DNA from 2 places in the Endozoicomonas sp. 2B-B genome. Region 1 is predicted to be linked to the other one. Evidence: predicted binding sites of a transcription regulator. Region 1 holds the regulator's gene; the other holds the start of a gene.
What was found. The regulator LexA, encoded in region 1, represses DNA repair genes until DNA is damaged. The targets are predictions, from matches to a motif close to TACTGTNTANNTANACAGTA.
Positions count from the first base shown of each region.

Region 2: the regulator LexA is predicted to act here: its motif matches at 1,976-1,995, upstream of ruvC (crossover junction endodeoxyribonuclease RuvC).

Region 1 is NZ_JBLZMU010000001.1:3,683,829-3,687,225, reverse strand. Features, by position in the region: gene ACOMHB_RS14015 (hypothetical protein) at 1-237, shown strand, start outside; gene ACOMHB_RS14010 (SulA-like leucine-rich domain-containing protein) at 264-752, opposite strand; gene lexA (transcriptional repressor LexA) at 881-1,483, opposite strand; gene ACOMHB_RS14000 (serpin family protein) at 1,733-3,397, opposite strand, start outside.
Region 2 is NZ_JBLZMU010000001.1:4,571,148-4,574,544, forward strand. Features, by position in the region: gene ruvA (Holliday junction branch migration protein RuvA) at 1-469, opposite strand, end outside; gene ACOMHB_RS17880 (carboxymuconolactone decarboxylase family protein) at 608-1,153, shown strand; gene ruvC (crossover junction endodeoxyribonuclease RuvC) at 1,306-1,839, opposite strand; gene ACOMHB_RS17890 (hypothetical protein) at 2,107-2,364, shown strand; gene ACOMHB_RS17895 (YebC/PmpR family DNA-binding transcriptional regulator) at 2,361-3,107, opposite strand; gene aspS (aspartate--tRNA ligase) at 3,206-3,397, opposite strand, start outside.

The DNA.
Region 1 (3,397 bases):
GCATCGTTTTTGGAAATTGTGGAACTTCCAACAGGAGAGATCGTTCTGCGACGCAGTGATGACGAGGGTGAGCCGCTGCTGACTATGAAGTTTTCAGAGGAAGCCAAGATGTATCTTGAAGGGGACCACCTGCAAGTGGCAAAGGTCATGTTTGATGCAGGCATGCGTGAAGTTGCTGAACTTACTCGTCCGCAGTCTTCTGAAGAAGAGATTCCTGAGAACAGAGTACTGCACTGACTCTATTTTCATGGAAATGACAGGCATCATGCAACCTGTCTAGTGCGAATAGCCAGCCCCTGACACTGTCCATTCCTGGCTGCGCTTTCAAGCCTACTTAGCCACCCTTTATCCAAATGCCCCAGCCAGCTGATGACAGTGTGGCTGGTTCCGGATGCCAGCGCTTTCCTGGTGAGTTCCAATGTCTGATTAATATTGTTGGAGCTAAAGATTTGCACCTTGTCATGATTTAAGTCGCAATTCTTTAACCAGTGCAGGGTTCTGGTGTCATCTGCCAGAATCAGGGTCAACCAACGTTCACTGTCAGTGGACAGCTGACTGAGCATGGGCGTCAGGAGTTGTTCTGCCTGCCAGGGTTGACCTGAAAGAATGAGTTCATTAATACTGGGCTTCAGAGACTTTTCAGTTTTTCCTGATAAAGTCTTTTCTAGGCGCGAGGGGTTAATGCAGACTGTATTGGTCTGATAGCTTGGGGCTGAAAAATTGTGCCTTTCACTGCTGGTTCGGTACAGCATAAATTCTTCCTTCTGGCATAGCCCGGACGCTGTTTGTTATTCGCACTTCAGCGTAGTGGGCCTTTAACAACAGCTGCCTGTTGTGAGTAGTGTCTCTGGAATAATGGTCAGACTCATCTTATTCCGTCTCAGGACTGATTTCTGATGACTCCGACGCTTAAACCTTCGATGGCAAAGGCATCCTGAGTGAGATCAACGACTATGGTTTCGAACTCGTCGTTTTCCGGATGCAGCAATACTTTGTTTTTCTGTTTCTCGAATCTTTTCACGGTGACATCATCTTCAATCCGGGCGACGACAACCTGACCGTTTCGAACATCTGTTGTCTTGTGAACGGCCAGCAGGTCACCATCAAGAATCCCGATGTCCTTCATGCTCATTCCTTTTACCCTTAACAGGAAGTCTGCCGATGGGGTGAAGAAAGCGGGATTGAGCATCAGGTGGTCTTCGATATGTTCCTGGGCGAGGATCGGGTTCCCGGCAGCAACCTGTCCAATAATCGGAAGGCCTTCAGGCTGGCTGTCTGGAATGCGGATACCACGGGAGGCTCCGGGGGTAATCTCGATAGCGCCTTTACGGGCCAGTGCCCTGAGATGTTCTTCGGCAGCATTGGGTGAGCGAAAGCCGAAGGTCTTGGCGATTTCGGCCCTGGTGGGTGGGAAACCTGTCTCTTCAATATGAGATTTGATCAGGTCCAGTATCTCGGATTGCCGTTTAGTCAGTTTGATCATGGTCTCTCAGTCTGTTTTTTTATACAGTATCTGTGATTATATACAGTATTCTTGTGGTGGCAAGTTATTAAGTACCTTGCCAGGCTGCGACGATAAGTAAAAAATGACAAGAGGGTTGTCAATGGTGCAGGTGAGGCATGCTTTGCCACCATAGTGATGAGTTGTTGGCTGAAATTCGCAAGCTGAGTCCCTGAAGCTTTTTTTAATAAAAAATCCGGAGGTGGTTAATCTCCGGATTTCGCATTTTATTTATGATTGTGTAGAAGTTAATTTCTTCCGCAGTGCATCCCAGGCATCATTTGAAACTTCTACTTCAAAGCCATCAAAACCATGCCAAACTTTAACAAAATCTACATGTTTGTAATCAAGCCATTCTAATATTTTTTCTCTGATTTCAAGGGCATTGTCCTTAGTACCAGTATGGATAGCTAATCTGGATTTAAGTGCTTTGGCACTTTTGATATTAAAATCCTCTTTCGGATCAAACCTATGGTATATTAGTTTGCTCACATCAATAGATTCATCATCTGGTAACATATATTTTATAGAGTTAATAGTTTCTTCAATAATTCTTTCGTCTTTTTTGGGTTCATCTAATTTTCTGTAATTTTTATAATTTTCGATAGGAGTCATTTTGCTATCAGCTGTCAAGTCATTTGGTTTCAAACTTTTATCAGATTTCAAATCATTAGATTTCAAGCTTTCAGCTGAGTCATTCCCAGCCGCATAAAATTCTAAAAAGCTGCCATCCTTAATCAGCATCTCCACCAACCGATTGCCTTGTCCATCTACAATGGCAATGTAACCAGGGGAGACAAAATGAAAGTGTGGTGGTTTTTTTGTACCGAACCCTCTGAGCGTTCTTGTTGCGGCAGTGGCAACTTGACCATAAGCTCCCTCTTCATCAATGGATACTCTGGTCTTCTGAAGAATTTCCAGATCACAATTTGAGGGATGGCCTAATCTTGTTAAATCTTCAGACCTTATGACAGCGGCTCCAAATGTCTGATAAATTTTGTCGAGTAAATTGGTGTCACAACTGCCGTCTATTTTTATCTTGGGTAGCATTAGATCCATCTCTATTTTAGAGCCATTTAATCCGTCAATCAGGTGATTGATTGTATCAGAATCAAGGTTGTTAATCCCTGTTGGACTGTCATCAGGTGTTATTATTGCGACTAATTTAAGATCTTCACCATAAACTGATCGGAATTCTTTGCCAATGGCTCCAAATTTTCTGTTATGAAAAAATTGAACATTTTCAGTTGACTTCATCATCTTGACGTTTTCAATTATACTTCCGTCTGCGCAAATAAATTTGCCCGAAGCTGTTTTTTCTTTAGAAAATGGACTTTTCCAGATACCCTCGAATTCCATCACATTACCAATTACCGTTTTAATCTGTTCTCGTCGAGTTTTAGAATGACCATGAAACAACTTATTGATTTTTCCATGAGTTTTCTCTTTCACGAAGTCTTCTGCGACGTCAGCCAGGCACCTGTCCTGGTCAGGACGGTCCAGCTTTTCGGTTTGATAACATTCAGACAGTATCTGATCAAGATGCTCGTTTATGACGGCAGAGTCAGAACCTATAAAGTTAGCGCAAGAGAGTGCCTTCTGTATCTGGTACGGATCCTTGGCGTAAGCATGGTTAACGCTGAATTCGCCTAGTTTTTTATGGATCTCAATCTCCATCTCATCAGTTAACTCTTCTTTAGAGATACCCAGAACCGATGCCTTTCTAGCTTTATCATCCATGCTCGCCAGAAGCATACCCAGAACCGGAGCCAGACTGGCAGAAGACACTACCTTGCTGTTATTGTCCCTGGCGTCTACGGCGTTCAGAATTCCTAATGACACTTTATCAATCAGTTTTTTTACAAGATATGAAGCCTGTGAGGTGGCTTTGAAGGA
Region 2 (3,397 bases), 890 kb from region 1:
TTGCTCCGGCAGCCATTTCGCCACCGACAACCAGAGGCTTACCTTCCAGCAGAGGTGCTGACTGCCAACGATCCAGCTTATCTTTCATTTCAACAATCAGCCGCTCGGCTGTTTTTTTACCCACACCCGGCAACTTCACCAAAGTGGCACTATCACCTTCCTGCACACAGCGCACAAAAGCATCAGCTTCTATACCGGACAACAGGGTCAGTCCGAGCTTGGGACCAACCCCATTGACCTTGATCAGAGTTCTAAACAACTCCCGCTCATCACGATTGCTAAAACCGTATAGGAGCTGAGCATCTTCGCGCACTACAAAGTGGGTATATAACACGACCTCCTGACCAACGTCCGGCAGTTTATAAAAAACCGACATCGGAGCTTCCACTTCATACCCGATACCATGGGTCTCTATCAGCAAATGAGGGGGCTGTTTGTCAGCCAGAAGGCCCCGAATTCTTCCAATCATCCTGTTTTCCAAATCTTTTATTTTCTGACTATAAGGTCAGAACGCCTAACAATACGACGAGGGCGTAGAACTCCTGAGAATTGTCACTCTCTAATCACTAAGAGAAGTTCAATTCGATGATCTGAAGGAGCTGCCCCCTTGAAGAAACTTCGCACATTTCTGGGATCACTCTGGCAGATCCTGCCCGAGGCTGGCCTGGCCAGTGAATACCACCCAGCTGTACCCGGTGGCCCTATTCCCATCCCTTTCATCAAGTCACAAAAATCTTTGTTAAAGGAAGATTTCCCGGGACGCCCGGCAAACTCACCTGAGCTTGATAAGCCTGCTCGCAGCTTCATCAGTTATATACAAGGCTACAGCAGCCTCCCGATGAGAGATCGCGCTCTGGTTGCCCTGAGAAGTGCGTACATTTGCAATACCAGACACCTGATCCCGGATATTGCTCAATGCGCACTGGATACGGGACTGAAAGCCAGTGATGTACAAATGGTTTCCCGTGGCCATCTGGCACCGGGCTGGGACAACAAACAACGCCTGTTACTGAAAACCACTGAAGAACTCTACAAAGAACAGATCATAAGTCCGGAGAACTGGAAAGAACTGAAGAAAATCTACACGCCACAACAGATCCTGGATCTGGTGTTTTGCATTGCTTCCTTTCACCTTTGTGTCCACCCAAACTAAGGAGGCTGACCGGGAATAGACTGCCCTACTGCGGCGGCAGCAAATTGGTCTAAAAATCCGCTTTTGTTCGTCAAATAGCTCGCTATTCTCCTCACAAAACCGAATTTTCATCCTCAATTTTCTGCCGTCCTCGCTACGGGCGCTATTCTCGGTCAGCCTCCTGACTGCCCCGTAAGACGACGACGTCGAGTACCCGTAGCACCCGCCATCCTGACCAGACTGGAACGAGTATGAGCATGACAAAGAGCAACCGCCAGAGCGTCCGCAGCATCGCCCTGAGGGGTATCATTCAAGTCAAGGATCGACTTCACCATGTGCTTTACCTGGTACTTATCCGCAGAGCCTTTACCAACCACAGCCTGCTTGACCTGCCGGGCAGAGTATTCCGACACTTCAATATTGTGATTAACCACAGCCACAATGGCCGCAGCCCTGGCCTGACCCAGTTTCAGTGCCGAATCAGCATTTCTGGACATGAACACTTGCTCCACACCGACGGACTGCGGGATGTAACGTTCGATCAAAGTGCTGATGCCTTCATAAATCTGCTGCAACCGCTCAGGTAGAGGCGCCTCCCGGATGCGAATACAACCGGACGCCACATAATGTGTTTTATTGCCTACTTCTTCAATTAATCCATAGCCGGTAATTCTTGAGCCCGGATCTATCCCCATCAGGATGGCCATTCAGAATGTATTCTCAAGTCAGATATCGCTATTTTCAATGACAGCGTTTGATGCCCCCCGGGGTCAATGAGTGTGACAGCTTCTGCCAAAAAAATCTGACAGGCGAGGGTTCAAAGTCATGGTTATGTCAAAAGGATACTGTACACCCATACAATATACCAGCGGTGCCGGTGGGTATCAGAAACTTACAATTCAAGAACACTGAATTACCAAATTTGCCTGTGAGTAACGATAGAAGCAGCTTAGTATTTCTCTGGTAATACTTTCGTGGCGAGAACCGCAAAGATCATTGTTCTTGCTCAAGACTGTTTTACTCCACAAGATGATCCGGAAACGATTAATGTCCGACCTGCTAAAAACATTAATGATTATCACAGGCATCATTATTCTATTGTTTATGCTGCTGGTAGGCTTCAATGTCTGGGCGTTCACAGATGTTCCAGCCGGGCTGGTATCTCCGGAACAGAAACAAAAAACCCCGACACTTTCGTTATCGAGGCTCTTCACACCGACAGAACAACTTAGTCCAGCTGCGCCATCACTTCGGCAGGAATGTCAGCGTTAGTGTAAACATTTTGCACATCGTCCAGGTCTTCGAGACGATCCACCAGCTTCATGATTTTTTCCGCACCGTCTTTGTCCAGTTCAGTCCGGGTAGAAGCGATCATCGCTACTTCGCCGCCCGCTGGTTTCAAACCTGCAGCTTCAATAGCTTCTTTTACCGCCATGAACTCAGTCCACTCAGTGACCACTTCAATGGAGCCATCGTCGTTAGTCAGTACATCTTCAGCACCGGCTTCCAGAGCAGCTTCCATGACAGTGTCTTCATCCAGACCCGGTTCGAAGAAGATTTGCCCCTTACGCTCAAACAGGTAGGCTACAGAACCGTCAGTACCCAGATTACCACCATGCTTGGAGAAAGCATGGCGTACTTCTGCAACGGTACGGTTACGGTTGTCTGTCAGACATTCCACCAGCACCGCGATACCGCCAGCACCATAACCTTCGTAGGTCACTTCTTCCATGTTGGAATCGTCATCACCACCGGCACCACGAGCAATCGCCCTGTTGATGGTGTCACGGGTCATATTGGCACCCAGAGCCTTGTCAACCACCTGACGCAGCTTGGGGTTATCCTCGATATTCCCACCGCCCTGCTTGGCCGCCACCACCAACTCACGAATGATCTTGGTGAAGATTTTGCCACGCTTGGCGTCCTGAGCCGCCTTACGGTGTTTGATATTGGCCCATTTACTATGACCTGCCATAGAAAATACCCTTTATCTCTTCTTGAACAGGCCGGTAAAAACCGGCCTCAGCAATTTATAAAATGGTCGCAGACGTTTTCTGGAACAGCCGCAGACGCTCAGTGACTGGTTGCAGACGCCGGATCACGACGAATACGGATATTCAGATCGCGTAGCTGGGTAGCATCCACTTCGCCCGGAGCCTGAGTCAGCAGACAGGCTGCGGACTGAGTTTTCGGGAAGGCAATAACGTCACGAATATTATCGGTCCTGCACAGCAGCATAACCAGACGGTCAAGCCCAAACGCCAG